3 regions of the Parageobacillus sp. VR-IP genome follow, and region 2 is predicted to be linked to each of the others. Evidence: riboswitches for the same ligand, from Rfam matches in the RefSeq annotation. Region 2 holds a riboswitch; each other region holds the start of a gene.
The links. Region 2 has a riboswitch for S-adenosylmethionine ahead of HT574_RS05845 (methionine ABC transporter ATP-binding protein). Riboswitches for the same ligand answer to the same signal wherever they lie in the genome.
Positions count from the first base shown of each region.

Region 1 (9,810 bases), on a different contig from region 2:
TTTTTCGCCTCATTAGTCGCGAAAGTAGCCAAAAAAATCGCGGAAGGATACGATGTCATCAATTTAGGGCAAGGAAATCCGGATCAGCCGACACCGCCGCATATCGTCGAAGCGATGCAAAAGGCGGTGGCAAACCCGAAATATCACAAATATTCGCCGTTTCAAGGGTATTCTTTTTTGAAACAGGCAGTTGCCGAGTTTTACAAACGGGAATACGGCGTGACCGTTGACCCCAAAAAAGAAGTCGCCGTTTTGTTCGGCGGTAAAGCGGGGCTTGTCGAGATTCCGCAATGCCTCGTGAATCCTGGTGATATCGTGCTCGTTCCTGACCCGGGGTATCCTGACTATTGGTCGGGGATTGCGCTGGCGCGTGCAAAAATGGTGATGATGCCATTGCGTGCCGAACACGAATTTTTGCCTGATTATAGTGACATTCCTCGCCATATTGCAGAAAAAGCCAAACTTATGTTTTTAAATTACCCAAATAATCCAACCGGAGCGACTGCTTCGCAGGAATTTTTCGAGGAAACGGTGTCGTTTGCCGCCAAGCACGGGATTTGCGTCGTCCATGATTTTGCTTACGGTGCGATTGGCTTTGATGGAAGAAAACCGGTTAGCTTCCTTCAAGCAGAAGGGGCAAAAGACATCGGCGTGGAAATTTATACGTTTTCGAAAACGTATAATATGGCGGGCTGGCGTGTCGCATTTGCCGTCGGGAATGAAAGCGTGATTGCGGCGATTAATTTGCTTCAGGATCATTTATACGTCAGCCTGTTTGGTGCGATTCAGGAAGCGGCAGCAACCGCCCTTCTTTCCTCACAGCGCTGCGTTGAAGAGCTTGTCTCCTTGTATGAATCGCGGCGCAATACGTTTATAGCGGCATTGCGGCAAATCGGCTGGGATGTTGCGCCTCCAAAAGGCTCATTTTTCGCGTGGCTGCCGGTGCCACATGGGTGGACGTCGGAACGTTTTTCCGATTATTTGCTTGAAAAAGCGCATGTGGCTGTCGCGCCGGGAATCGGATTTGGCGAGCATGGGGAAGGCTACGTGCGCGTCGGCTTATTGACGAGCGAAGCCCGTCTGCAGGAAGCAGCGGAGCGGATTGGCAAGCTTTGTCTTTTCAAAAGCGAAAAAAGTGATTGACAACGTCAAAAAATACTGTCATAATTCAAATTAAATTTGCAAGCACGAATTGTTTGAAAAGCGAATACAATATTGTAAGCATTCTTACTATAAAATTTGTGAAAATTTGTGAGCACGAATTGTTTGAAAAGTGAATACAATATTGCAAAGCATTCTTATCAAGAGTAGGCGGAGGGACAAGCCCAATGAAGCCCGGCAACCGGCTTGGCGGTGATCGCGAAGCACGGTGCTAATTCTTGCAGCGGAAACGCTGAGAGATAAGAAGAGTGTCCATTTCAATGCCTCTTCTTATGAAGAGGCTTTTTTGATGAAGAGAAAGAGGGATGAACATGAGTCAAGTCATTGCCACCTATGTTATTCATGACGAGAAAGACATAAAGAAAAAAGCAGAAGGAATCGCTCTTGGCTTAACGGTCGGAACATGGACCGACCTGCCTCTGCTGGAACAAGAGCAGCTGCGCAAACACAAGGGGGAAGTCGTCCATATACAAGAGCTGGAAGAAAGCGAACGGGCAAATCAGTATTTTGGCAAACGGCTGAAGCGCGCGATCGTGCAAATCGCTTATCCGACAGTCAATTTCAGCGCTGACATTCCGGCGCTTTTGGCAACGGTGTTCGGCAAGCTGTCTTTAGACGGTGAGGTAAAATTGCTAGATGTAACGCTCCCTGACGCTTGGAAGAAACAATTTCCGGGACCGCGCTTTGGCATCGACGGGATTCGCCGAAAAGCCAATGTATATGACCGTCCACTTCTCATGAGCATTTTTAAAGGCATTATCGGCCGCGATTTAGCGTATTTAACCGAACAGCTGAAGCAGCAGGCTCTTGGCGGTGTCGATCTTGTCAAGGATGATGAAATTGTATTTGACAGCGATTTGCTGCCGTTTGAAAAACGGATTACAGCAGGCAAAGCGGTGCTCAACGAAGTGTACGAACAGACGGGGAAACGGACGTTATATGCCGTCAATTTAACCGGCAAAACGTTCGAATTGAAAGAAAAAGCAAAGCGTGCGGTGGAGCTAGGCGCCGATGTATTGCTGTTTAACGTCTTTACCTATGGTTTGGACGTATTGCAAGGATTGCGCGAGGATGAAGAGATCGCCATTCCGATTATGGCTCATCCGGCGTTCAGCGGCGCGCTTACCCCGTCGGAATTTTACGGTGTTAAAGCGTCCTTACTGCTTGGCAAGCTGCTTCGTCTTGCCGGGGCCGACTTTGTCCTTTTCCCATCGCCGTACGGAAGCGTCGCGCTCGACAAAGAAGAGGCGCTTGGCATCGCCAAAGAATTAACGGATGAGAAGGAGCCGTTGAAACAGGCGTTTCCGGTGCCGTCAGCGGGCATTCACCCAGGGCTGGTGCCGCTTCTGTTCCGCGATTTCGGCGTCAATAGCATCGTCAACGCCGGCGGCGGCATCCACGGCCATCCAGACGGAGCGGCAGGCGGCGGCAAAGCGTTCCGAGCTGCCATCGATGCGGCACTTGCCGGCAAATCTTTGCACGAGGCAGCCCGCGAAAATGAGGCGTTGCAAAAAGCGATCGACTTATGGGGTGCAGTAGAGGTGACATCATGACTAAACGAGTGATCTTTTGCGATTTTGACGGAACGATTACGGACAATGATAACATTATCGCGATTATGAAGCAGTTTGCGCCGCCCGAGTGGGAAACGTTAAAAGACGATATATTGGCGCAGCGCATCTCCGTGCAGGAAGGGGTGGGGAAAATGTTTTCCCTGCTCCCATCGAGTCGGAAGGAAGAAATTACGGATTTCATTTTGCAGACCGCCCGTCTTCGCGACGGGTTTCGCGAATTTGTCGCATTTACGAAGGAGCATGATATTCCGCTTTATGTCGTCAGCGGCGGCATCGACTTCTTTGTCTATCCGCTATTAAAAGGGCTGGTCGACAAAGAGCGCATCTTTTGCAACGGCTCTGATTTCAGCGGCGAGACGATCCGCATCACCTGGCCGCATGCGTGCGATGACCAGTGTCAAAACGGCTGCGGCTGCTGCAAGCCGTCTTTGTTGAGAAAACTGGCGGTGCCGGATGCATTTCATATCGTGATCGGCGATTCGATTACGGATTTGGAAGTAGCGAAGCGGGCTGACCACGTCTTTGCCCGCGATTTCCTGCTAGACAAGTGTCAGGAGCTCGATCTTCCGCACACGCCGTTTACAACGTTTTTCGATGTCATTCATTTTTTGCAGACGATGGAGGTAAACGTATGAGCATCGTTGTAAAAAAATGGAGGGAGCTGGCCGAAGTCAAGGCAGAGCTGGCAGAGCGCGATTGGTTTTTCGCTACGAGCGGCAACTTGTCCATCAAGGTGACGGATGAGCCGCTTACTTTCCTCGTCACCGCAAGCGGCAAAGACAAGCGCAAGCAGACCGACGAGGATTTTTTGCTTGTTGACGCATTTGGAAAGCCAGTCGAGAATACAAATTTAAAGCCGTCCGCAGAAACGCTGCTGCATGTGGAAATTTATAATCGGACCAATGCCGGCTGCATCCTCCACGTCCATACAGTTGACAATAATATTATTTCCGAGCTGTACGGAAATAAAGGGGAAGCCGCATTTTCCGGCCAAGAAATCATTAAAGCGTTCGGGCTGTGGGAAGAAGATGCGATGATCCGCATCCCGATTATTCCAAATTACGCACACATTCCGACGCTGGCTAAGGAATTCGCCAAGCATGTCAACGAGGATGCCGGCGCAGTGTTGATCCGCAATCACGGCATTACCGTCTGGGGGCGGGATGCGTTTGAGGCAAAGAAGTTTTTAGAAGCGTGGGAGTTTTTGTTCAGCTGGCACGTCAAGTGGCTGCTGCTGAAGCAGACCGCTGTGCTGCCGGTTGATTAAATCATAAAATTGATAGAGGGGGAAATTCCAATGGCAGTAATCAAAGTGAAAAAAACGGGAGAAGTGATTGAAGGGGATGAAAATGTCCGCAGCTTTTTAAATAAACAAGGCGTGTTGTATGAGCATTGGGACATTAACAAACTGCCGGAACATTTGCGCGACAAATATGTATTGACCGACGAAGAAAAAGAGGAAATTTTGGCGACGTTTAAAGAAGAAATTGAAGATTTGGCGGCGAGAAGAGGCTACAAAACGTGGGATATCGTCGCCTTATCGGATGCGACGCCGAATTTGGATGAACTGTTGAAAAAGTTTGAACAAGTGCACATTCATACGGAAGACGAAGTGCGCGCTATTACTGCTGGCCATGGCATTTTTATCATCAAAGGGGACAGTGAAACGGGTTATTTTGATGTCGAACTTGAAGCGGGTGATGTCATTTCCGTGCCGGAAGGAAACCCGCATTATTTCACCTTAATGGACGACCGCCAAGTCGTCGCCGTCCGCCTGTTTATCGATCCGTCCGGCTGGGTCGCCCATCCGTATGAAGAAAAAGAAGAGGTAGGCCAGTAATGGCGATCTCCCCCTGTCTTCTTTAGACAGGGGGGTGTTTCATCGTTTTAGCGCAGGAGACCCCACTTTAATGAATGAAATGAGTAAGTGGGGAAGGAATGCGCCTTCCTCCTTTCTTTTGAGTAAAGCATTGCACTTCTGGGGAGTTACAAGCCCCCTCTTCAAAAGCCTCTAGGCTTTAAGTGGAGGGGTAGTTGACTAAAACGATTCGACTAAAAAAATCATAAATAATATGCCGATGATAAACGAATAGGTGGATGTTCGCTCATGTCCGTCCCCGTGGCTTTCCGGAATCAATTCTTTATAAATAATAAACAGCATCGCCCCCGCGGCAAAGGCAAGTCCATACGGAACCAGCCCGTGAAAGATGGAGGTTAAATAAAAGCCGAGCAAAGAAGTGACAATTTCCACTGCACCGGTTAACGTGGCGATAATAAACGCTTTCCATTTTCCGATTTGCTGGTTAATCAAAAAAAGAGCGACTAAAAATCCTTCCGGCGCGTTTTGCAAGCCAATCGCCAGCGCAATTAAATTACCAGTCTCCGCTGCATTGGAGGCGTAGCTGACCCCGACCGACAATCCTTCGGGAAGGTTATGTAGCGTAATCGCCGCGATAATCAGCAACGCCTTTTCATCAAACTGGATTTCTTTTTGCGTATGCTCTAAATCGATATGCGGCACGGTCATTTCTAAAACTGTTAAAATAAGAACGCCAAGAAAAAGTCCAACCGTTAAGGCGGCAAAGCCTCCTGCCTGCAATGCTCCGGGGATTAAACTCATCATCGAAGCCGCTGTCATAATGCCTGCCGAAAACGCCAGCAATATATCGCGCCAGCGGTGGGTAATCGATTTCGCCAAAAATAAAATCGGTACTGCTCCCAGCCCAGTCGATAACGCCGACAATATACTGCCGATTAATACTTGTTTCATCGAATCACCCTTTCCGTGCCTCCTGTATTTTTACCATATGCGTTTTCCGCTCGAATGTGATAACCGCCCAAACCATAAACAGAACATATTCATACATTAATATAATAAACAAAAGTCACCAAGTTACGAGTATGATACCGCCCATGTTGCTTTAAAAAACATTTGCGCCGTATCAAATAGTTAAAGTATAATGCAAGTAAGAAAACGGTGTTTTGCGGAAAGCAACGGGACATGCCTTTATAAATATTTAGCGACAAAAGGATTTGATTGCAAATGGCGAGGGAGAAGGACATTAAACAATCATTAAAATTGTTTATCGTTTTATCAAGAGCCTATCGGTCTGTTAATGACCAAGTGAATAAATCGATTCAATCGTTCGGCGTCAATCCAACCGAGTTTGCCGTATTAGAGCTGCTTTACCATAAAGGGGATCAGCCGCTGCAGCAAATCGGGGAGAAAATTTTGCTCGCGAGCGGAAGCATTACCTATGTGGTCGATAAGCTCGAAAGCAAAGGGTTGATTGTACGAAGAGCATGCGAGAGAGACCGTCGCGTCACGTATGCTTCGATCACGGAAAAGGGAAGAGCGTTTATCGAAAAGGTTTTTCCGGAGCATGCGCAGACGATTCACGAAACCGTTTCCGGCTTAACTGCGGAAGAAAAGGAACAGGCGATTTCGTTATTGAAAAAGTTGGGATACGGAGCAAAAAGGGAATAATTTGCGATCGTTTAACATAAGTGGAAGTGGCTGCCATAAGCAGCCACTTATTTTCAAAAATCTGGGTAAAAGTAAAAACACAAGGGAAGCGAGCCTTAATTTTTGATGAAGTCATCGTCCGCGTCAGTGGAAACTTTGCGCTCGATATGCATATTGATACAGATGAAGCGAATGCGGCAGGGCTGAAGACAGGGGATTATGTCGAGTTAATTCCATAAATATTCATCGCCATAAAGAGTCCCAGTTACGGGACTCTTGTTTTATGTCAAATGTTGTTCAAACCACTCGACAATATGATTGAGCCGCTCAAGGCGAAGCGCCGGAGGGCCGCTGCGGGAAAGATCATGGTTTGCTTCCGGGAAGCGGACGAGCTTCGTTTCCCGCTTTAAATGTTTCAGCGCGATAAACAGCTGCTCAGCTTGTTCGATCGGGCAGCGGTAATCTTTTTCGCTATGGAGAATCAATAACGGAGTTTGAATGTTTTTTACGTATTTCAGCGGAGAATGATGCCAAAGCCGTTCCGGATCGTCCCACACATTGCAGCCGACTTCCCATTCTGTGAAGAAATAACCGATGTCGCTCACACCATAGAAGCTGAGCCAGTTTGAAATCGAGCGCTGCGTTACCGCTGCTTTAAAGCGGTCCGTATGTCCGACGATCCAGTTGGTCATAAATCCTCCATAGCTTCCGCCAGTGACGCCCAGGCGCGTTTCATCGATAAAATCAAAATGCTCAAGCACATAATCGACGCCGCTCATAATATCTGCATAGTCCATCCCGCCGTAATCGCCGCGCACCGCGTTGACAAACGTTTGCCCATAGCCATGGCTGCCGCGCGGATTCGTAAACAGCACCGCATATCCTTTGTCCGCAAGCACCTGCATTTCATGGAAAAAAGTAAAACCGTACATTGCGTGCGGACCGCCGTGAATTTCGACGATGAGCGGCACTTCTTGCCCTTGTTCGAGATGAGGGGGCTTCATCAGCCAGCCCTGAATGGTCCAGCCATCACGGGATGGATAGGTGAATGTCTCCGGTTTGGAAAGGATAATCTCTTCTTCCAACTCCTTATTCACATTTGTCAGCTTGTTTCGTTTCCCATCATGAAGAGAAATAGTATGTAAGTCACCAATATGTGTTGGATCGCTAATTGCCGCAATCGCTATATGTTGATGCGGGTGAATCGTTAATCCATACAGATGGAATTCGCCGACTACAGATGGTGTAATGGTTCCGTCCAACGCTACATGATAAAGGTTAACGCGCCCTCGTTCGGAAGCAAGAAAATACACACCGTTTCCTTCTTTATCCCAAATGAGTCCAGGACCTGGCGCATCGGAATGCATGTCACCTACCATCGCATCACCGACATGGACATCCCAATTGGCGGTAAGCGGCCGTTTTTTTCCACCAGCGAGATCGAAAATCCACACTCGATTTAGCGTAGCGCCTAAATATTCGAGTTCATGTCCAATCGCCGCGAGCGTTTTTCCGTCCGGAGACCAGGACAGCGAAGTGAAAAACCCGTTTCCATCTGTGATTTTTGTTGTTTTTCCGCTGTCGATGTCAAGAAGAAATATATCGCGCGCAAACGTAAAATCAGGTTCATCGCTCCGATTGGCGACAAATGCGACTGTTTTGCCGTCAGGAGAGATGGCGAATGAACTGATTTCGTCATCGCCGTCTGTCAGAGCTTGAATCTTGCCTGCTTCTACATCGATGCGGACAAGCAAATCCTGTTTATCATCGCGAAATCCTGCTGTATCGGATTTATATTGCAGCCGCTCTACGACAAGCGGTGTCAGCTCGTGTTTTTCTTTCTCTTTTTTGTTTTGCTCCTCGCGCTCTTCCGGCGTTTCTTCCTTGCCAAGCGAAATGAGTGCTACGAGAAACCGCCCATCCGGCGACCAGCAGTAGTGGCGCACTCCGTTTTTTAATGCGGTTAACTGGCGCGCTTCCCCGCCGTCTGTCGGAAGAATCCAAATTTGTGTTTTGCCGGAGCGGTTGGAAAGAAACGCGATTATTTTTCCATTTGGGGACCAACGCGGAAAAGAGTCTTTTACTTTTCCAAACGTCCATTGTCTCACTTTGCCATCCGCTAATGTCAGGAGAAAAAGGTGGGAGCGATATTCCCGTTCGTCATCAATCGTTTTTTGCACAAAGATGACTTTCTCGCCATCTGGGGAGAATTGTGGGTCTCTCACAAAGCGGATGCGAAACAAATCTTCTGAGGTGATGCCGCGATGTTTTTTCTTTGCGTCCCGTACAGTCATCGAAGACACTTCCTTTTTTAAAAATTTTCTCTATAGTATTTCGATAAACGAACTACTTTTCCTTCTAAAACATGGCAAAATAATGGTATGATAAGGTAACCACCTAACGGACGAATAATCTTTCCGCATTAGGCCGAGAGGATGTGTTTCCGGTCGATTGCTCCATAGAAGAGCGGCTGCAAACATTTGAAGCACAAATTTCATGCCGCGTGACAAGGCTGATAGATTCGGAGGTAATAGTGATTGATGGAGAAGAAAAGAGAAAAATATAAAAAGCGAACGCCCGCGGCTTTCGGACGTTCGCTTTCGTTATGCCGACATTTTTTGTTTTTCTTTTGTTTGCTGCGCCGCTTTTTTCACTTGCGGGTAGAAGATGATGCCGCTTAAAAGCAGGGCAACCCCAAGCATAAACGTTTTGATATCGGCGGTGCCGGCGATGATGACCCAGATGGAATAAATGGTTGCCAGAACGGCAACGATCCCATCGATCATGCGGCCCCGTGCCGCATCTTTGTACGTTTCGCCAGTCAGCGTCAGCTTTAATTGGAAGACAGAGGCGATAAAATACGGGACGAGATACGCTAATGTCGCGATGTAAATGACAAAGTCAAACGCCGCTGACATCGAGTTGGAAACTGTTGAAAAAATAAAGATTTGTGCTAATCCATTCGAAAGAACTAAAGAAAAGCTTGGCACTCTCTTTTTATTTTCCTTTAAAAATGCTGGAATAAACAAACCTTGCTTTGCCGCCTGGTATGGCACTTCAGCACTTAGCAGCACCCAGCCAAGCGTGGAGCCAAGCAAGCTGATTAAACCGAGCCCCGCAAGAATGTAGCCGCCGCTTGGGCCTAAAATCGTAACAATCGCGTCAACAAGCGGTTTTTCCGACTGAATGAGTTCTTTTTGCGGCAATACACCCATGACAAGCACACTAATGCCGATATAAATCGCAAGGGCAATCAACAAGCCAAGGATTGTCGCACGTTTGACGTCGGCTTGTTTGCGCGCACGCGATGCAAAAACAATCGCTGATTCGACGCCGATAAACGCCCATAATGTCGATACCGCCGCGTTATTAATTTGCCCTAACAAACCAATAGAATGGCCAGCTTCATCATAACGCGGAGCAACGAACGAGCCGATGTTGCTTTTTTCAAACGCAAATAAAGCAATGACGATAAATAGGGAAAATCCAAGCACTTTTGCCGCCGTAGCAAGAAAGTTCAGTTTTCCTGCATCTTCAATGCCGCGCAAAATGATGAAATGCATGCCCCAAAGCAGCGCCGTGCAAACGGCAAAGGTGAGCAAGTTTCCT
Region 1 is NZ_JABVYQ010000001.1:341,576-351,385, forward strand. Features, by position in the region: gene HT574_RS01855 (pyridoxal phosphate-dependent aminotransferase) at 1-1,143, shown strand, start outside; SAM riboswitch class I at 1,296-1,407, shown strand; gene mtnW (2,3-diketo-5-methylthiopentyl-1-phosphate enolase) at 1,473-2,714, shown strand; gene mtnX (2-hydroxy-3-keto-5-methylthiopentenyl-1-phosphate phosphatase) at 2,711-3,370, shown strand; gene HT574_RS01870 (methylthioribulose 1-phosphate dehydratase) at 3,367-4,002, shown strand; gene HT574_RS01875 (1,2-dihydroxy-3-keto-5-methylthiopentene dioxygenase) at 4,033-4,575, shown strand; gene HT574_RS01880 (ZIP family metal transporter) at 4,774-5,505, opposite strand; gene HT574_RS01885 (MarR family winged helix-turn-helix transcriptional regulator) at 5,779-6,222, shown strand; gene HT574_RS01890 (PduL/EutD family phosphate acyltransferase) at 6,249-6,440, shown strand; gene HT574_RS01895 (S9 family peptidase) at 6,483-8,495, opposite strand; gene HT574_RS01900 (amino acid permease) at 8,805-9,810, opposite strand, start outside.
Region 1: another riboswitch for S-adenosylmethionine. It lies ahead of mtnW (2,3-diketo-5-methylthiopentyl-1-phosphate enolase); the one in region 2 lies ahead of HT574_RS05845 (methionine ABC transporter ATP-binding protein).

Region 2 (10,773 bases):
CGAAAGCTCTGTTTATCGTACAGTCGGTTTATTTGATGAGCGGATGGGTCTTTTGGATAAAGAAAAAGCAAAAGAAGGAAAAGAAATCGCCAAATCGATTGCCGAATATGCGATTGAATGTTCGCTGAATAAATTCTTTGCAACGGAAACATTGGATTATATCGTGGACGAAGGCGTACAAATCCACGGCGGCTACGGATTTATGCAAGAATATGAAATTGAACGCGCCTATCGCGATTCCCGCATTAACCGCATTTTCGAAGGGACAAATGAAATCAACCGTCTGCTCGTTCCAGGAATGTATTTGAAAAAAGCGATGAAAGGCGAGTTGCCGCTTTTGCAAAAAGCGCAGCAGCTGCAGGAAGAATTAATGATGCTAGTGCCAGAAGAAGTCGGCGACGGCGTGCTTGAACAAGAAAAATATTTAGTGCGCAACGCGAAAAAGATTGCGCTCATGGCGGCAGGATTGGCAGCACAAAAATTCGGCCCGAAACTCGAAGAAGAGCAAGAAATTTTAGTCAATATTGCGGATATTGTTGCGAATATTTACGCGATGGAATCGGCGGTGCTTCGCACGGAAAAAGCGATCAAAAACTCTGGAGAAGAGAAAAACAAACAAAAAATCCTTTATACGCAAATCTTTTGCCAAGAAGCGTTCAATGAAATCGAAGCACATGCAAAAGAAACGCTCATTGCCGTGGAAGAAGGAGACACATTGCGTATGATGCTGTCCGCTTTGCGAAAGTTGACACGTTACATGCCAATCAACATCATTGCGAAAAAACGCGAAGCCGCAGCCGCGCTCATTGCAGCCGAACGTTATATTGTGTAATAATGGAAAGTACCAGGCTTGTCCTGGTACTTTGCATATAAAGGATGGGTGAAGATGGCGTTCACGTTTTATTGGTATCCAAAATGCGGCACGTGCCGGAAAGCAAAAAAATGGCTTGACGAACATGGAATCGACGTACAAGCAGTGCATATCGTCGAAAATCCCCCGACAAAAGCGGAATTGACAGAGCTTTATCGCAAAAGCGGGCTGCCGTTGAAAAAATTTTTCAATACAAGTGGTATGAAATACAGGCAGTTAGGGTTAAAAGAAAAAGTGAATACCGCTTCCGAGGAAGAGCTTCTTGAAATACTTGCCTCAGATGGCATGTTGATCAAACGGCCGATTTTAACCGATGGGAATCATGTCCTTGTCGGGTTCCAAGAGGAACAATATGAAAAATTTTTCAACGAATGAGACGAATTCAGTGAGTTTTTTGGTAAAATCGGTTATGATGAAAAAGAACATATTTTTTGTCAATATGGAGGGATGCGAGCATGAATACACCGAAAGAATTACGCTATTCAGAAGAACATGAGTGGGTGCGTGTAGAAGGAGACAAAGTGCGCATCGGCATTACGGATTTTGCGCAATCCGAATTAGGAGATATCGTGTTTGTCGAACTTCCGGAAGTAGGAACGGAAATTACCGCCAATGAGCCATTTGGCAGCGTGGAATCGGTCAAAACGGTGTCCGAGCTTTATGCGCCGATCAGCGGCAAAGTCGTTGAAGTCAATGAAGAATTAAATGACAATCCAGAGTATGTCAATGAATCCCCATATGAAAAAGCATGGATGATTGTCGTCGAGCCGAAAGATATGAGCGAGATCGATAATTTATTAACAGCAGAGCAATATGAAGCAATGGTAAAAGAAGGTTAAACCTTCCTGCCATGAATCATAAAAAAGATGGACACCCTATACATAACTGAATGGACAAAAAGGGGTGCTCCTATGGCATTAGAAACAAGACAAGTCAACATCACCGATCGCGTGATAGGCAAAATAAACGGTGATTCGGTTGAACTATATGTGGGGAATGAGCAAATTGGCCATCTTCCTTTTTCACAAGCAAGCCATTTGCTGCAGTTAAAAAGTGGATATGAACAGAAAAATGGACAAATTTATAAGGAAATGACCGTCACCGTTGAGCCAGATCAAAAGTATGTCGATTGCGACGGTGAGGCTGGTTGGTGCTAAAAGCAACGGTGTGCTGCCGTTGCTTTCTTCTTGTTTTTATAAGATGCGGTTCATGAAGCGGCGCTTGCCCCGCCCGTTTCTGCGACGGAAACCATGGCCGCCGTTGTCATATAAAATAATAGTACAACGACATTTACTTTAGGTGATTGTTTATGACGGAAATCGAAAAAGTGATTATTGTCGAAGGACGCTCTGACAAACAAAAAATCGCCAATATTCTAAATGAGCCGGTGGAAATTATTTGCACCAACGGGACAATCAGCGATGCCAGGCTGGAGGAGCTGATTGACGAGCTTTATTATAAAGACGTTTATATATTAGTCGATGCCGATGAAGCAGGCGAAAAATTACGCAAGCAGTTTCGCCGCGAGTTTCCAGAAGCGGAGCATATTTATATTGACCGTGCCTACCGCGAAGTGGCAGCCGCGCCAAATTGGCATATTGCGCAAGTATTATTGCGTGCGAATTTTGATGTGCATATGAATTATTTATTGAAAAGGTGAATAAGCAATGAAAAAAATAGAGCCGTTTGAGATTGATGAAGTCATTCGCAATGAAGAGGTGGTTTGCCTTTATTTATATACGCCGATGTGTGGCACTTGTCAGCTTGCCAAACGGATGCTGGAAGTAGTCGAGGAATTGTTTCCGTTTCTTCCGTTTTACCAGACGGATATTAATTATATACCGAAGCGGGCGGTTGCATGGAAAATTGAAAGCGTTCCATGCCTTCTTTTATTTCAACATGGTAATATCGTCAAAAAATGGTATGCGTTTCATTCTGTTCCTTATTTGCATAAAACAATAAAAGAGATGTTGCCGAACAGCCATTAGATTTTTTGAAGCCAAAGATAGACTAGTTCATCGACGATTTTTGAACGATTCCCCTCCCCTATGATGTGTTTGGCGCTCGCGTTGAAAACAGCAGTTGTTTTGCCTCCATTTGACATATTTCTTGGGAAATGACGGGAATTTTGTTCTTTTTCTAAATGATTTGTCGAGCTTTTTCTAAAGGATTCTTTTCGCTCATATGGAAATAAATGAAACAAAGGGGAGGCGGATAAAATGAATATGCGTGAACTAGTCAGCCAACTTGCCGAACGAATGCAAACATTAAATCATCTATTGCCGATTTTACCGGAAGAAGAGCTGTACGTTCGCTTTGAGTGCGAAACGGAAACAGCAGTCGTGGCCATTTCAAAACATCAAATCAGCCCAAAAGCGGAAGTAGACGAGCGGCGGGTATTAACGGTGCGCGGGTCAAAAGAAGCATTGGAATCGCTATTAAGCGGAAGGATGAAATTGCAGCAGCAAATTCGTCTGAAAGAAGTGTGTATTTCCGGAAGTTTCCGGCATATGTTATTGTTGGAGTCATTGCTTCACTTAGCCAAGCCATATCGATATGTTTGTTAAATAATGTTTCACATAATTTCCTATGCAAAAAATTCGTAGGCGCAGAAAATAGTGCTGCCATTCAGAAAAAACTTTGATTACAAAAGGCGGAGAGGGTGCCCGGTGCAATCCTGCAATCGATTTTCCTAACACGGTGCTAATTCCAGGAACCTAGACAGCTCGAAAAGATCAAAAACATGTCCCCCTTCTCTCCCTGACAAGAGAGAGTTTTTATTACAAATCAAGGGGGGAACAGAGGATTTGGTCGTCTGTTGGGATTGGAAAACATCAATGAATGAATTGAGGATTTAGAGCAGACCATTGCCGCTGCGACGTGGATTACTTTGAATATTTCCGTTTCATCATAAAAGTAAGATTGCTGAAAAATATGGGAGAAAAATTTTTTTGTTGACATGATTCGACATAAGATGATACAATCACATTCGTAAATTAATTTGTAATTAATTGAAGATTTGTAATTGAATAATATGATTGTTGCGCTCTTATCAAGAGAGGTGGAGGGATGTGCCCAATGAAGCCCGGCAACCGTCAGCACATGTGCTGAAATGGTGCCAATTCACACAAAGCGTCTGCTTTGGGAGATAAGAGACGGAATGGTAATGATTACCTTTCTGTTCTCTTCGAGCAGAAAGGTTTTCTTTTTGGAACGGCTGCTCTGCTAGATGAAGGAAGGTGAAAATGTGCATGATTACATTGGAAAATGTGACGAAAATATATGAAGCGGCAAACGGATCGGTCACTGCAGTCGATCATGTTTCTTTACAAATTAAAGAAGGGGAAATTTTTGGAATTATCGGATATAGCGGCGCGGGGAAAAGCTCGCTCATCCGTCTTCTTAACGGATTGGAAAAACCGACAAGCGGCAAAGTCATTGTTGCCGGACGGGATATGGCTAATATTAAAGGAAAAGAATTGCGAAAGGCTCGCCAGGAAATCGGGATGATTTTCCAGCATTTTAATTTGCTATGGTCAAGAACTGTTCATGAAAATATTGCCTTTCCGTTAGAAATTGCTGGTATCCCGAAGGAAAAGCGGAAAAAGCGGGTCGATGAGCTAATTCAGCTTGTCGGGCTGCAAGGAAGAGAACATGCTTACCCGTCACAGCTGAGCGGCGGGCAAAAGCAGCGCGTTGGCATCGCGCGTGCGTTAGCAAACAATCCAAAAGTGTTATTGTGCGATGAGGCTACATCCGCGCTAGACCCGCAGACAACTGATTCCATTTTGGAACTTTTGGTGGATATTAATAAACGTTTAGGATTGACGATCGTATTAATTACCCATGAAATGCACGTGATTCGCAAAATTTGCGATCGCGTCGCAGTGATGGAGAACGGAAAAATTGTCGAGCAAGGCGAAGTGCTGCAAGTGTTCCGGCAGCCAAAACAAGAGATTACGAAACGATTTGTGCGGCAAGTTGTTGAACCGGAGGAAACAAAAGAAACGATTACCCATCTGCTTGATAAATATCCGAACGGAACGGTTATCCAATTGACGTTCGTCGGGGAGGCTGCGGAACAGCCGCTGATTGCCAATGTTGTGCGCCAGTTTCAAGTGGATGCAAATATTTTACAAGGGAAAATTTCACAAACTCATCAAGGCGCCTACGGTGTGCTGTTTGTTCATATAGATGGGGAAAAAGAGGAAGTGGCCCGCGCGATCGATTATATTCGCCAGCAGCAAGTGGCGGTGGAGGTGATTACGGATGCTCGCTAACCTCTTACCGAACGTAGAGTGGGATATGATTTGGGCGGCTACGGTCGAGACGCTTTACATGACGGGAATCGCCGTTGTGGCGACATTTATATTAGGAACGATTCTTGGCCTGCTTTTGTTTTTAACGTCAAAAGGAAACCTCTGGGAGAACCGTCTGGCGAATATGATCATTGCTGCTATCGTCAATATTTTCCGTTCCATTCCATTTATTATATTAATTATTTTGTTAATCCCATTTACGAAATTGTTGGTTGGAACGATTCTTGGTGCCAACGCCGCGCTGCCGGCGCTCATTATCGGAGCGGCGCCATTTTACGCGAGAATGGTGGAAATTGCGCTCCGCGAAATTGACAAAGGTGTTATTGAAGCGGCGAAAGCAATGGGGGCATCAACGGCAACAATTATTTGGAAAGTGCTGCTTCCAGAGTCACTGCCTGCACTTGTGTCCGGAATTACCGTAACGGCTATCGCTTTAGTTGGGTATACGGCGATGGCAGGAGTTGTCGGCGCCGGCGGCCTTGGAAATTTGGCCTATTTGGAGGGGTTCCAGCGCAATCATAACGATGTCACGTTTGTCGCCACTGTTCTTGTTTTAGTGATTGTTTTTGTCATTCAGTTTATCGGTGACTTTGTCACTTCCAAAATAGATAAGCGATAAAAAGGGGGAAATCGATATGAAAAAATGGATTAGTGCATTATTTGCCGCCGTTCTTGTATTGGCATTGGCAGCATGCGGAGGCAATAACAACGCTGCTGACGGCAAAAAAGAAGGAAAATTAACGAAATTAGTCGTTGGAGCTTCCAATGTTCCGCATGCCGAAATTTTAGAACAAGCAAAACCGATTTTAAGAAAAAAAGGCATTGACTTAAAAATTGTTACATTCCAAGATTATGTATTGCCAAACAAAGCGTTGGCGGATAAAGAAATTGACGCGAACTATTTCCAACACATTCCATATTTGGAATCGCAGAAAAAAGAACACGGATATGACTTCGTCAACGCTGGCGGCATTCATATTGAGCCAATCGGTATTTATTCAAAAAAATATAAAAGCCTTGAAGAATTACCAGACGGCGCGACGATCATCATGAGCAACTCGGTTGCCGACCATGGCCGCATTTTATCGATGCTGCAAGAAAAAGGATTGATTAAGTTAAAAGACGGCGTGGACAAAACAAAAGCTACGGTGAAAGACATTGTCGAGAATCCGAAACATTTAAAATTTAAAACAGATGTTGATGCGGGAATGCTGCCGCAAATTTATAAAAACGGCGAAGGCGATGCAGTCGTGATTAACGCGAACTACGCGCTAGATGCTGGCTTGGACCCTGCAAAAGACCCGATTGCTATCGAGTCGCCGAAAAACAACCCATATGTCAATATTATCGCTGTACGTAAAGGCGATGAAAACCGCAAAGAAATTAAAACGCTTGTCGAAGTGCTGCAGTCGAAAGAAATTCAAGACTTTATTAAAAAAGAATATAAAGGTGCTGTCATTCCAGCGGCACAATAAAAATAACGGAAGCGATTCGCTTCCGTTATTTCTTTTTTGGCAGCTTTTCGAGAATGGCGATCAGCAGCGTAATGATCAAAGAGCATTGAAGCGAAATAACGATGGTAACAATATCGGTTGGTTGCGCGTCTTCCAACAATGCCCCTACCAAGAAAAATAACAAGGTAGAGATAATAATCATCATGAGGAATATGGAAATCCATTTTCCCATTTGTTTCCCTTCCATTCGTCTATATTTTAATTCCTTTTTCCTTCACGAGAACACCCGCCGGAAGCCCACGGCTTTAGCTGTGGGAGGAAGGTGGATTTTTCCTATTTTCAATATATACTGAATTATTTATTCAATATAAGTATAATGAATTTAGAAAAACAGGTGAATGAAGAATGCACTGCACTCTCAAGATAAAATTAGCGTCAACCCCTGAACAATTCCATGCGTTGCTGGAAACGATGAAACGGTTTAACCAAGCTTGCAACTATATTAGCGAGATTGCTTTTCGCTTTAGAACCTTTTCCAAAACGAAAATCCATCGGCTTTGCTACTAGCAACAGCATCGTCAACACTCTTCTCGGTCTTTTTATCAGTTGAGAAAGTTTATGGAGTTAAAGCAGCGATCGCTGGCGTTCGGGTGGTATTGGTTCATCCGAAGAATACTTCCCGCACCTGTCCGATTTGCGGACATGTTGCCAAAGAAAACAGGCCGTCAAGAGGACAATTTTATTGTCGCGCTTGTGGGCACGCTGCCCCTGTCGACAACGTGGCTGTGGAAAATATCCACAGGGCTGCGGTCAACCAGCCGAACGCGGCAGCCAATTAGGCTAGTTGCACGCCCACGGTTTAGCCGTTGGGCAATTGACACATACTAACACCGATATAATTTATTGAGAGAGGTGTTAAGGAGTGAACCAGCAACAACATACGTCGGTTGAAACGGCTCTTCGCCATTATAAAGAGGGAATTGGCGTGTTTACGCAAAAGCTCCCCGAAATTGCTAGCAGCTTCAATGCTTTCACCGAAGCTTGTTTTGAAGCCGGCGCGTTATCAAAAAAAGAAAAACAGCTTATTGCTTTGGGAATCAGCCTTGCTACGCAAGATGAATATTGCACGATTTACCATACGAAAGGCTGTTTAGACGAAGGGGCTTCGGAACAAGAAATTTTAGAAGCGTGTGGGGTAGCGGCGGCATTTGCCGGCGGCGCGGCGATGAGCCAAGCGGTAACGCTAGTGCAAGAATGCATTCGCGAATTATCCCAAACCCATTAAAAGACTCCGACATAGGAGTCTTTTTTATAGCGTCTGAAAAATTCGTTAGCGATGCCAATTTTTTTAATCTAAGTTGATTGAACGCAAACAATATGCCGTTCGCGTAAAACGTAATCAGCAATTATAATAATTTTCACTATGAACATAGTGAGATTGTGTTCAAAAGGTTGCTAATACTTTTCATTTGTTATAAGATTGTAATGAGAATAAAATGAGAATGGAAGGCAAGAAAATCAGTGGTATACTGATTACATACATTTTCAGCGAAAATTGGAGGTATTCTGCATGGCAGTGTTGACAATTAAAGATCTTCACGTATCGGTAGAAGGAAAAGAAATTTTAAAAGGCGTGAATCTGGAAGTAAAAGGCGGAGAAATTCACGCAATCATGGGTCCGAACGGGACAGGAAAATCGACGTTATCGTCCGCGATTATGGGGCATCCAAAATATGAAGTGACACAAGGCAGCATTACATTAGACGGGCAAAACGTGCTAGAAATGGAAGTGGACGAAAGAGCGCGCGCTGGTTTGTTTTTGGCGATGCAATATCCAAGCGAAATTAGCGGGGTAACAAACGCTGATTTCCTGCGTGCCGCCATTAATGCCCGTCTTGGCGAAGGCAATGAAATTTCGTTAATGAAATTTATCCGCAAGTTGGATGAAAAAATGGCGTTCCTGGAAATGAATCCAGATATGGCGCATCGTTATTTGAACGAAGGATTCTCGGGCGGGGAGAAAAAACGCAACGAAATTTTACAGTTAATGATGCTCGAGCCAAAAATCGCGATTTTGGACGAGATTGACTCCGGTCTTGACATTGACGCGTTAAAAATTGTTGCCAAAGGCATTAATGAAATGCGCAGCAGCGAATTTGGCTGTCTGATCATTACGCACTATCAGCGCTTATTAAACTACATTACACCGGATTATGTGCATGTCATGATGCAAGGGCGCATTGTGAAATCCGGCGGCCCGGAATTGGCGCAACGTCTAGAGGCGGAAGGATACGACTGGATTAAAAAGGAACTTGGCATCGAAGACGAAACGGTTGAGCAAGAAGCGTAAGCGTTAGGAGGAATATTATGACGACGGAAACAAAAATACCATTCGACCAACAATATGTGCGCGCGTTCTCTAGCGGGCGCGGTGAACCGGACTGGCTGTTACAGCTTCGCTTACAAGCTCTTACCAAAGCAGAAGAGCTGCCGCTGCCGAATCCGGATAAAACGAAAATCGACAAATGGAACTTCACCCAATTTGCCAATCATGTTGTTGAAAGCGCGCCATATGCTTCGTTAGACGAATTGCCTGAGCCGGTAAAAGCGCTGATTGAAGCAGGAGAGGAAACGAAAAACTTATATGTGCAGCGCGACCATACTCCTGCGTATCTATCTTTATCGGATGACTTGAGAGCAAAAGGCGTCATTTTCACCGATATTTTCACCGCGGCGCGCGAACATGGAGAGCTGCTGCAAAAATATTTGATGAAAGACGGCGTCAAGGTAGACGAGCATCGTTTAACAGCATTGCATGCCGCGTTGTTAAATGGTGGCGTGTTTGTCTACGTGCCGAAAAACGTCGAAGTCGATGTTCCACTGCAAGCGGTATATATTCAAGAAAACGATGATATCGCGTTATTTAATCATGTCATTGTCGTTGTGGAAGATAATAGCCGTGTTATTTATGTGGAAAACTATATTTCCACGAAAGAAACGAGCAAAGCAGTTGTCAATATTGTCGCCGAAGTGTTTGCCAATACAAACGCCCGCGTATTTTTCGCCGCTGTCGATAACTTGGCAAAAGGGGTTACAACGTACGTCAATCGCCGTGGCATTGCGGCACGCGATGGCCGCATCGAATGGGCGCTCGGCTTAATGAACGACGGCAATACAGTTTCCGAAAACGTCACCCGCTTAATTGGCGATGGTTCGTTTGGCGATACGAAAACGGTTGTTGTCAGCCGCGGGGAGCAAGTGCAAAACTTTACGACGAGCGTCGTACACTACGGAAAACATACGGAAGGCTACATTTTAAAACACGGCGTGGTGAGAGACAGCGCGACATCGATTTTTAACGGGATCGGCAAAATTGAACACGGAGCTTCGAAATCGAACGCCCAGCAAGAATCGCGCGTCTTGATGCTAAGTGAAAAAGCGCGCGGCGATGCCAACCCGATTTTATTGATCGATGAAAATGATGTGATGGCAGGTCACGCGGCATCAGTCGGACGAGTGGACCCAATACAGTTATACTATTTAATGAGCCGCGGTATTCCAAGACGTGAAGCGGAGCACCTCATTATTCACGGATTTTTAGCTCCGGTTGTTGAGGCGATTCCAATTGAAAGCGTGAAAAAACAATTGATTGAAGTTATTGAAAGGAAAGTTCAATCATGAATGTAAAAGAGATACGGAAACTGTTTCCTATTTTAGACCAAGAAGTGAACGGCAAGCCGCTCGTATACCTTGATAATGCAGCGACGTCGCAAAAACCGCTTCCTGTCATTGAGGCGCTCGATCAATATTACCGTCAATACAATTCCAATGTCCATCGCGGCGTGCATACGCTTGGCACAAAGGCGACAGATGCGTACGAAGGGGCCCGGGAAAAAGTGCGGCGATTTATTAACGCTAAGTCTGCTCAGGAAGTGATCTTTACAAGAGGGACGACAGCAGCGTTAAATATCGTTGCCGCCAGCTATGGCCGCGCCAATTTGCAGGAAGGCGATGAAATTGTCATTACGTATATGGAGCATCATAGCAATTTGATTCCGTGGCAGCAGGCAGCCAAACAGACAGGGGCCACATTAAAATATATTCCGCTTCAAGCGGATGGAACCATCGA
Region 2 is NZ_JABVYQ010000002.1:60,913-71,685, reverse strand. Features, by position in the region: gene HT574_RS05880 (acyl-CoA dehydrogenase family protein) at 1-832, shown strand, start outside; gene HT574_RS05875 (arsenate reductase family protein) at 887-1,246, shown strand; gene gcvH (glycine cleavage system protein GcvH) at 1,327-1,710, shown strand; gene HT574_RS05865 (YusG family protein) at 1,783-2,028, shown strand; gene HT574_RS05860 (toprim domain-containing protein) at 2,181-2,531, shown strand; gene HT574_RS05855 (thioredoxin family protein) at 2,539-2,859, shown strand; gene HT574_RS05850 (SCP2 sterol-binding domain-containing protein) at 3,091-3,438, shown strand; SAM riboswitch class I at 3,918-4,026, shown strand; gene HT574_RS05845 (methionine ABC transporter ATP-binding protein) at 4,123-5,151, shown strand; gene HT574_RS05840 (methionine ABC transporter permease) at 5,141-5,809, shown strand; gene HT574_RS05835 (MetQ/NlpA family ABC transporter substrate-binding protein) at 5,826-6,665, shown strand; gene HT574_RS05830 (hypothetical protein) at 6,691-6,876, opposite strand; gene HT574_RS19805 (zinc ribbon domain-containing protein) at 7,295-7,483, shown strand; gene HT574_RS05820 (carboxymuconolactone decarboxylase family protein) at 7,567-7,929, shown strand; gene sufC (Fe-S cluster assembly ATPase SufC) at 8,215-8,994, shown strand; gene sufD (Fe-S cluster assembly protein SufD) at 9,012-10,325, shown strand; gene HT574_RS05805 (cysteine desulfurase) at 10,322-10,773, shown strand, end outside.

Region 3 (10,773 bases), on a different contig from region 2:
TGAAACACTTCTTCCGGCAAATCTTTTGCAGACAAAATTGGTTTTGTATTCCGATTTAACGTTCTTTCTAGTATGTTTTGCAATTCCCGAATATTCCCTGGCCAGTCGTACTGAATGAGAGCTTCTAAAAAGTCTTGTCGGATTTCTGGAAACGGTTTGTTTAATTTTTTGCAAAGCCTACCGATAAAGTGACGGACAAGAAGTGGTATATCCTCTTTTCTTTCCCGCAAAGGAGGCAGGGTAATCGGCATGACATTGAGACGAAAGAACAGATCTTCCCTGAAGCTTCCCTTTTGAACTTCCTCACGGAGATTTTTGTTCGTAGCTGCAATAATCCGGACATCCACCGGTATCACTTTATGGCCGCCGATCCGCATTACTTCTTTTTCCTGAATAACCCGTAAAAGAAGGACCTGCATTTCCAAAGACATTTCACCAATTTCATCTAAAAAGAGAGTGCCGCCATCAGCAAGTTCGAATTTTCCTGCACTTCCTCCTTTTTTGGCTCCAGTAAAAGCACCCTCCACATAGCCAAACAGCTCGCTGCCAAGAAGATCGCGAGGGATTCCGCCGCAATTGATGGCAATAAACGGTTTGTTTTTTCTCTTGCTTGCATTATGGATTGCTTGTGCAAGCATTTCTTTTCCCGTCCCGCTTTCCCCTAATATTAAAACGTTTGAATCGGTCTCTGCAGCAAGTTTGGCTTCATTCAGTTTTTGAATGAAATGAGGATGCTGCCCGATAATATCATCAAACGTTATTTTTGCCTGGTTTCCGGATAAGTGATTGACAAATTGGCGCACTTTTTGGATTTCTTTCACCATGATCATCGAACCAATCCAATGTTTGTCTTTATAGATGGGGATTTTATCGACCATCACATGATGGGTATTTCTTGATGGCTTCACCTTTAAATGGAGTTCTTGGTTTTGCAGATAGACAGGCTTATTGGAGACAATGGATTTATTTATAAAAATTTCGTTGATCTTTTTTCCTTCTAGGTGCGACTGATCAAGACAAAGGAGCTTCTTCAGCTGATCGTTGGCCTTTATAATTTTTCCTTCCGTATCAATAATTAGGATGCTTTCTTTCATATTATTGGTTGTCGCTTCCAAAAACCTTTGCATCATGATATTTTTTTCCGTATTTTCATTTAATTTTAATTGATACTCAATAGCTTTGACCGCTGAAACCACCATCCCTAATGTATGGGGATGCACCTTTTCATATGGGCCGGAGACATTTAATACTCCGATAATGTTGCCTTTTGAATCATGAATCGGAGTCGCGGAACAAGTCCATGATTGGCATATTTGCGAATAATGTTCCTCCGCAAATATCTGTACAGGTTGATCAATAACAATGGATGTTCCAATCGCATTGGTACCCATGGTTTGTTCGCTCCAATCCGCCCCCTCGACAAAACCAATTTGAACAGCCATTTTTAGGGTATCCGGATCGCCAATTGATTTTAATAGCTGACCTTTTTCATTGCAAAGGATGACTAAAAATCCGGACCCCTTTACGATGGAATAGAGCCCTTCCATTAATGGCATGGACCAATCAATAAGTTTTTTGTACCGTTCCGTTTCAATTTTTTTTATTTGGCCATATGGCTGAAAAGGATCTACCTTCCATTTTTTTGATCGAATCCACGAGTCTTTGACAATGGGGGAAAGTTTTTCATCTAGTTCATTTTCAAAAATAAAGCGCTTCCACATTTCTTTGACATCCTCCCGCCGACTGTTCACGCCAAAACACCTCCGCAGCACGTTAAGGGTTAGTGGTTTATCCGTGAACTAGTTCGTTACTTTTCACTATCAAAATGAAGCAACATTAGACTTGGGATATTGTCGATGCTTGAAGCGTTCAACCCGGTCCATCCTGGTTGTTTTTCTATATTGTAGCATTGAAAATTGGTATTATGCCAAAAAAACGGATTGAGTTGGGTAATCAGTTTTGACAGCTGTTTTGATTACTTTAAATTCATTTTCTGTACTATCTTCTTTTGTTTGGTAAACAAATAAATCTATCTGATACTGCCCCATAACATCTCGACGCCCATCATCATATGATATACGGAAAATGAATGAAAGGGGAAAAAACGATGGAGATACCTGTTAGCGGATACTTGGTTCATTCTGATGATTCCGACTCCTATCACTCGCATAACCTGTATATTACTACTTGGGATGGCAGGCCTGTGCATGTTCACCAATTCTCTGGGGTTACTTCTTTTGACGTAGGCCATAGCCATAAATTTGTTGGCGTGACAGAACCTGCGCCAAGCGGTGTTCCGCATACACACCGTTATTTTACATTTACCTCCTTCGATGATGGACATAGACATGAGATAAGGGGCGTTACCGGACCGGCTATTCCACTTCCAGGCGGAGGGCATTATCACGAATTTTCCGGTGTTACAACCATCAGCGGACGAATTCCCCACTCACATCGATACAGAGGAAGAACGAGCGGTGGATAAAACTCGATGTTAACCAAGCCTCGTATCAAGTTGTTGCCTCAAAATAATGTGATAATGGTATAAGTCAGTGAGCTTTTGCATACTTCCATCCTAACTTAAATCATAGAAAAACCACTAACAGAATAAACAGGGGTTCAATCGAATGATGAAAAACAAACAGCCACGTCCCTCATCTGGCTTTTCACAAAATCGTAGTAGACTATTTTAAAGAGAAAGTAAAGAAAAAATATATTTTTTGACGGAGCAACTATGACTTGTTTATGTAGTGATAGCCACTATTTTGGACAGTGGTTATGTAAAGAAGGAAATCATCTCACAAACGGAAACGCTCACATATCAGAACACCCCCATAAAGAAAAGGTCTCCATATCAGAGACCTTTTCTTTATATCGCTTTATTCGCTTGTAAGTCCACCTTCACTTCTTTTGGCTTTTTCAATTTTGGATAGTCAAACACAATCGCAAGCATCCCACAAACTCCAATTAAGATTGGATAAAATGAATACTGCAAAATGCTTAATGGTGAAATGGAAGCAACACCTGCTGCTAAAAGCATTTGCGCACCGTATGGGATGAGCCCTTGGAAACAGCATGAGAAAATATCTAATATGCTGGCAGATTTACGCGGATCAATGTCATATTGATCTGCAATGTTTTTCGCAAGTGGGCCAGCAATTAAAATGGAAATCGTATTGTTTGCGGTTGAAAGATTTGTTAAACTCACTAATCCTGCGATACCAAATTGTGCTCCTTTTTTCGACTTTACATTTCTTGTTACTAATTGAAGTAAATAATCAATTCCACCGTTATGTTTAATGACTTCCACCATACCGGAAATTAAGATCGCAAGCAATGACAATTCCTGCATTCCAGCGACCCCGTCACCGATGGCTTGAATGAGGCCCATTGCATTATAGCTTCCATCAAGAAGGCCGATGATCCCTGCTAATAAAATGCCGCCTGCTAACACAACTAGTACATTGACACCCATTAATACAGTCACCAATACACCAAGGTAAGGCAAAATTTTTATCCAATTAAAAGATTGATTCGTCATTTCCGCTTGCTCTCCAGCAGGAAATATCCAGAAAAGAACGATGGTGATAATGGCTGCTGGTAAAACGATGAAAAAGTTCACCTTAAACTTATCTTTCATTTTCGTATTTTGTGTTCGTACTGCCGCAATCGTTGTGTCTGAGATAAAAGATAAGTTGTCTCCAAACATGGCACCGCCAATGACAGCTGCCATCGATAATGCCAAAGAAATATCCGTTTGTTCGCTGATTCCGACTCCAATCGGCGCTAATGCTACAATCGTTCCCATAGAAGTTCCCAGCGAAATGGAGATAAAACATCCAATAATAAATAAACCGACTATTAATAAATTTTGTGGAATAACGGAAAGAGCTAAGTTGACCGTTGATTCAACAGCCCCCATTTTTTTGGTTACTTCCGAAAATGCCCCTGCTAATAAGAAAATGATGACCATTAACATAACATCGGCATTTCCAGCCCCTTTGGTGAACACTTCAACCTTCTTCGTTAAAGACTCTTTCGGATTCATCATCAACGAAATACTTGCCGCAATCAAAATCGCCACAATGACTGGAAATTTATAAAAATCACCCATAGCAATTCCTGCACCAATGAACAACACTAAAAAGACGACAAATGGAAATAACGCAAATAGATTTCCTTTTTTTAACTCCACTCTTTCCACCTCATTTTATATTTTTTCGAAGGGCCTATTCACATAGAGAAAAGGCCTCTTCTTATCTGAACATAAGAAGAGGCCTTATACGTATCTATATAAGAAACCCTTCTTATCTTTCAAGCATGATGCTTGCTGGATTTGGCACAGCACTCGAAAACGAGTCCGCTGCCGAGACTTCTTCGGGCCAGTCCCTCCGCCTCTCTAGATAAGAAGATGAACAGTCGTATTTTGTTGTAAAAACAACTAAAAGGTTACAACATATTCATCTGTTGTGCAATACACCTTGAGAATGTCTTATTTTTAAATAATTTTCAACAAATCTTAAAATAATATGCAAAAATCCCGTAGCTAAATACCACGGGAAAAGAAAGCAAAAATCTATTCTGGTTTATAGATCCCATATTTCATTATCTTAAGATATTCATTCAGTTCCCTTATCAAAGACTCCACACCACTCATGACATCCATTTGCTTATTTTTGTATATAGCCATATACTTATTAGACAGTTGTTCGGCAATCAACATGGTCATGCGGATCACGGTATCCACGGAAATATCCTCTCTAAGTTTTTCCATTTGGATCAGGTCTTTAATATAAACATGCTCCAGTAAAAAATCTTCCTGATAAGCTTCGTAATGTTTCTTAATAATTTCTTCCATTTCCTCCTTTACTGCCACAGGAGGATTGGTGAAGGCATCCGTGATAAACTGAGTTTCTTGGAGATACTGAACCGTTAGTTTTTGTTTCAACAGGACGATTTCTTTGATCCTTTCAAAGAAATCATCAGATTGAATTTTTTCCATTTCTTCCATTGCTAGTTCCGTCAGAAAGTCCTTCACATAATTCACTAAATAAAGGTACAAGTTTTTCTTGCTCTTAAAATAATGGAAAAGAAGCCCCTTAGAAATTCCCGCCCGTTTCGTAATGACATCTGTAGAGGCTTTTTCATAGCCATTTTTCACAAATTCTTCGATGGCCACTTTGATTATCAGGTCTTTTTTTTCTTTAGGCTGCTTTTCAAAAGCTGAATACAATTTTAACACCTCTAATTTCATTAGACTGCAATATCTTTCTTTTTATATACCATATATGAAGCGAAGATACTAATCAAAATAACCGCAGCCATAATAAAGATATACAGAGGCTCAATCTTGTTATCATTAATAATGGAGGCGGCGTCCACATATTTAAACGGGCTGAAATATTTTAGGAACTCTAAGTCTTCCGATATCCCTGCCATCACATTCATAAAGTAGGCAGCTAGGACAATCCCCAGTGAGATGGAAAGGATATTTCGTGTTTTTTTCATGAGCGATGACAACATAAAGGCAATAGCACCGAAAGTCAAATGAAGCAATATCGTTGCGACAATTAGCAAACTAAACGTGTCAGTCGGAACATCCGGGTCTTTTGCAAATTGAAATCCAATGATACTTGCTATTGTCGTAATCCCGTTAAAGATCAAAATATTTACCAAAACGGCCAGAAGTTTTTCTGTTACTATTTGGCTTCTTGTGACAGGTTTTGACAACAAAAATTCAATCGTTTTTTCATTTTCTTCTTTGGCCAAGATATTAGACGCAAGAATTGCCGAGTATATACTTCCCAGAAGGGTAGTCATCATATAGATTTCTACACCGTAAAAACCCATTAAATCCCCCATGTTTAGCTCATTCATTCCAAACGCTTTTTTTACCGATTGCGGATAGGCCTCAAGCAGCTTTGCCACATTTTTTTGCTGCTCGGCAAACTGAGGATAAATGCTTAACGTTAATAAAATAAGACCGCTGAGTACGACGCTCCAAATGATTAATGATTTTAAATTTCGTTTCAACTCTCTCTTAAAAATCATTGTCAACCCCGCCCTTCTCATAGTAATGCATAAATACTTCTTCGAGAGTCGGCTCTTCGATTAACAAATCCTTAATCGGCAGGGCATTCAATTTATTTAGAAGCGCCTTTATGTCCCCGCTGTAAAGCAACGTTATTTCATTTCCTTTTACTTCTTTCTTCACTATTCCTTCCAGTTTGAGGTCTATTGGTTCCGCTCGTTCAAATGTAATCGTGATATATTTCAAATTTTTCTTCGTAAGATTTTCAATCGTTTCTACTTTAACAAGTTCCCCTTCCTTAATAATGGCGACCCGATCACACATCTTTTGCACTTCAGAAAGAATATGGGAGGAGAAAAAGATCGTTGTCCCCTTCTTTCTTTCCTCTGCAAGAAGTTCAAAAAAGGTGTTTTGCATCAGCGGGTCGAGTCCGCCTGTCGGTTCGTCCAATATAAGAAGTTTTGGCTCATGCAAAAGCGCTTGGACAATCCCCACCTTTTTTCGATTACCAAACGAGAGATCTTCGATTTTTTTATGGAGATCCAAGTCAAGTCTTTCCGCCAGTTCCTTCATTCTCTTCGGATTAAATTTTTTATAAAAGCTAGCTGAGTATTTTAATAAGTCGATCACCTTCATATCATCGTAATAATGGACTTCAGACGGCAGATAGCCCACGTCTTGCCTTATTTCTTTTGAGTGCTTGATGATATCTTTTCCAAAAATAGTCGCACTCCCACTAGTCGGATAAATGAAATTTAACAGTGTTCGAATGGTTGTGCTCTTGCCTGCTCCGTTCGGACCGATAAACCCGAAAATTTCTCCTTCTTCAATGGAAAAGGTAAGGTTTTTAATTCCCCGGTTCTTTTTATAAGTCTTGGTCAAATTCTTGATATCTACAATTTTCATACATTCCTCTCCTTCGGGTGGCTTTGCATCCATTGACTGATCAGTCAATTACATTATATAGAAATATTGACTCATAAGTCAATACATTTCAAAAAAATCTGCACGGTGGATAGCAATCCCTACAAAGAACACGACATAAACCATTTGCTCTCTAGTCTCAATGTCCTGTGTAACTCCACAGATGACGGAAGAAATTTATTTCTTCTATGAGGAGTGGAATAATAAAAAAATCCTTTACACAGGCGGACCGGCAAGGATTAGACTTGATATATTTATTTTGACATAGCCATTCTTTTTTCTTGATATCATATCATTAGAATCTTAAATCAAATACATGCCTGCGACACCATGTAAGATATTTCAATGGCCATTAGCGAAAGTAATTCTTACCAACCGCCTTGTTATGGTAATGTTTAAAGCCACTTGGCTATCCAAATAAAAAAGGCTGTCTCATATCCTGAGACAGCCTCCTGACACATTACAATTCCACAAGTCGTTTATGCCTGTTTTAACATATGAAATACTTGCTCCACGTCTTTATCTCCACGTCCTGAAAGGTTGACGATAATGATTTGCTCTTTGCTTAATGACGGCGCCAGCTTCAGCGCATAAGCAACCGCATGGGCACTCTCAAGCGCTGGAATAATCCCTTCTGTTTTCGATAAAAGTTGAAATGCTTCAAGAACTTCCTCATTGGTCACCGTATAATACTCGGCACGTCCTGAAACTTTCAGATGGCTGTGCTCAGGGCCGATTCCCGGATAGTCAAGACCAGCGGCAATCGAATAAGTCGGCTGAGGATTTCCTTCTTCATCTAGCAACACTAAACATTTAAACCCATGAAGCACGGATGGGACACCTTTTGTAAGCGTCGCCGCTTTTTCCGGTTCGACGCCGATCAGACGTACGCTTGGTTCATCAAGATAATGAGCAAACGCTCCAATCGCATTGCTTCCACCGCCAACGCAAGCGATGACGACATCAGGCAAACGTCCTTCTTTTTTCAAAATTTGACGCTTGCTTTCTTCGCTGATGACAGACTGAAAATGTTTAACGATACTTGGATACGGATGAGGTCCAACCGCTGAACCAAGCAAATAGAACGTGTCCTTATAGTTTTGAACAAAGTCATTTAACGCTTCATCGACTGCATCCTTTAATCTTCCTTGTCCTTTTGATACCGGAACGACTTTTGCGCCTAAAAGCTCCATGCGAAACACATTTAATGACTGGCGTCTTGTATCTTCCATACCCATATAAATGGTGCAATCCATACCAAACATCGCACAAGCCGTCGCGGTGGCGACGCCATGTTGTCCCGCCCCCGTTTCAGCGATGACGCGTTTCGCTCCCATTCGTTTCGCAAGCAAAATTTGTCCGATGACGTTATTGATTTTATGTGAACCTGTATGGTTCAAATCTTCACGCTTCAAATAAATTTTCGCCCCGCCTAAACGCTCGGTAAGCCGAGCTGCAAAAGTAAGCGGATTCTCACGCCCGACATACTCTTTTAAATAAAACTTGAATTCATCATTAAACTCTTGATCATCTTTGTACTTTAAAAACTGTTCTTCCAAGTAATCAAGCGCTTCCTGCAGTTCCGGCGGCACGAAACTCCCGCCAAACTCGCCAAAATACCCTTTTCTGCTCTGAACTAAACTCATTGCTCATCTCTCCTCTGCTTTTCAAACTTCATAATTAGGATATTCCTTTCGCCCATGGAAGTCAATAAATTTTCTGTATTTTCTTATAAATATTTCATCTCCTCAAGCCAGCCGGACGAACATAAAAAGAAAAATGTTCCCTTCCTGTTTCGAAAACATAAAGCGGTGCGGAAAAAATCAAGACGAAAACACTCTGTCTTAAATTGGCTAAAGAAATTCTCCATGCATTCATTTGTCCCAACAGTTTCCTTTTCTCGACATACTGGCCTTCATCCCATATCTTTGAAGTAGTTGGCAAAATTGGCGGAATGTGTCCTGGATGTTTCACCCAACGTCGAACCATGGAAAAATCAATGCTTCATTCTTTTTGCCACTGTTTGGTATCCCATCTCTTCTTTTAGGTATAAATCCGCCGCTTTTTTCTTAAACGCGATATCATAGTTTTTGTCCATAAAAAAATCCCCTCCATAGCAAACAGATTTAGGTTCTTTCTGTCTACTAAAAGGGAATCATATCATGTTAAGATGAGCACTTTTTTATGTGATTAATAGTTTTGAATAAACCCGTATGCTTTGCAACCGAAATCCGAATCATTTGGGTTGCAATCAAGGTGCAGGGAGTAGTATCCTCCAGGATTTGCCGAATAGATTAAAGGACCGATTGACCCGCCAGGACTTATAATTCCGCTTTTAATCGTAACACCGTCTTTTTTAAGATAATATCTTACGCTATACAAGCTGCCGGAATTCACCGTTACACCCCACCTGTATTTCCCGTTTGTAGGAACCCACAGTTTGCTGGATCCGTCTGCATAATCGCCGGGATCTAACCAAACGTTAACACTTGCCGCATATGCATTCGTCGTTGATACAACAATGAATGCAAAACCGAGAAGCAAAGCCATCATTGATTTTTTCCACATATGTTCCAACTCCCTTGCTAATTTATAAATTACAAAATGATGTTATCATAAACATTAATTTGTATAAAAGGTAATAAAATACTAAACATCTAGGAAAAAGGAATTGTTTTTATATTCACTCTATCTTTTACATAAAGTGGAAACGATCACGGCAGGACGTTCACATGCGGAGAGAAGAAAGAAGATATTTTATTGCATTCATGAAGCGGCTTTTGGGGAAGAAGGAATAGCACCGGGTTTCTTAGTGAGGCAATCATATAACGAGCTATTCTTCCTATGCTTTTTGAAGAAGAATAGCTCTTTTTTTGCGATACAAACTTCTATCAGGTCCTACTGTTTATTATTTAAGGTTGGTTGTTTCATACACCAGCAAAGACGCATCATCGTCATCCGGTACAACATAAAGTCGGAGCCCTTGACCAGCACTCTCCAGAAACACCGGGTTACGGGAATCATACTTCACCGGTTTTTCGATGATTTCCACGGAGGACATATAATAGAGGTCTCCAATTCGAGTCATTCCTTGCGGGTGATAGGCATTAAATTGTAGATGAATCTTTTCTTTTTGGTTCTTACGCTAATTTGGGGAGATAACTTTCTATTAACTACATGGGTATAATAAAAATAAAGGGGTTTGTAACGATGATTAACCTTTCTTGGTCTCCTCTTGATTCAACTATCGAGTTACTAGATGTGTCTGATGCCGGTGATCATTTACGTTTAACGGTAAAAAGCAACCGAGAGTCTTCTTCCTGTCCTGACTGTCATCATGTTTCCTCTCGCCCGCATAGTCGGTATACACGTGTGATTCAAGATCTTCCTATCGCTGATCAGCCTGTTCGACTCCTGCTTATTTCTCGAAAATGGTTTTGTGATGATTCTTCTTGTTCCGTTAAAGTGTTTACAGAGCGTTATGACTGGCTGGCGCCGCATGGCCGTCGTACGCTTCGGGCAGAACACACTTTGCGACAAATTGCCTTTTCCACGAGTTGTTTAGCTGCGGAAAAGATTGCACAGGCGATTCATCTGCCTATCAGCCATGATTCATTGTTAACGATGATTCACAAAACTCCTATTCCTGTAGAGGTGTCTCCCTTTCCTCGGAGTCGATGATTTTGCTTTTCGAAAAGGCCATACGTATGGAGCGATAATTTGTGATCTTTGCAGTCATCATCCTGTTGCTCTCTTGCTAAATCGGCTGCCGCAAACACTTACTGAATGGCTGAAAACCTATTCCCATGTACAAGTGA
Region 3 is NZ_JABVYQ010000003.1:41,370-52,142, reverse strand. Features, by position in the region: gene HT574_RS08455 (sigma-54-dependent Fis family transcriptional regulator) at 1-1,751, opposite strand, end outside; gene HT574_RS08450 (YmaF family protein) at 2,108-2,485, shown strand; gene HT574_RS08445 (Na+/H+ antiporter NhaC family protein) at 2,870-4,195, opposite strand; SAM riboswitch class I at 4,305-4,410, opposite strand; gene HT574_RS08440 (TetR/AcrR family transcriptional regulator) at 4,577-5,254, opposite strand; gene HT574_RS08435 (ABC transporter permease subunit) at 5,254-6,051, opposite strand; gene HT574_RS08430 (ABC transporter ATP-binding protein) at 6,041-6,937, opposite strand; gene trpB (tryptophan synthase subunit beta) at 7,435-8,601, opposite strand; partial or broken gene HT574_RS20480 (IS3 family transposase) at 8,793-8,913, opposite strand; gene HT574_RS08420 (hypothetical protein) at 9,146-9,523, opposite strand; gene HT574_RS19885 (DUF6454 family protein) at 9,864-10,079, opposite strand; gene HT574_RS08410 (transposase family protein) at 10,166-10,636, shown strand; gene HT574_RS19880 (transposase) at 10,671-10,773, shown strand, end outside.
Region 3: another riboswitch for S-adenosylmethionine. It lies ahead of HT574_RS08445 (Na+/H+ antiporter NhaC family protein); the one in region 2 lies ahead of HT574_RS05845 (methionine ABC transporter ATP-binding protein).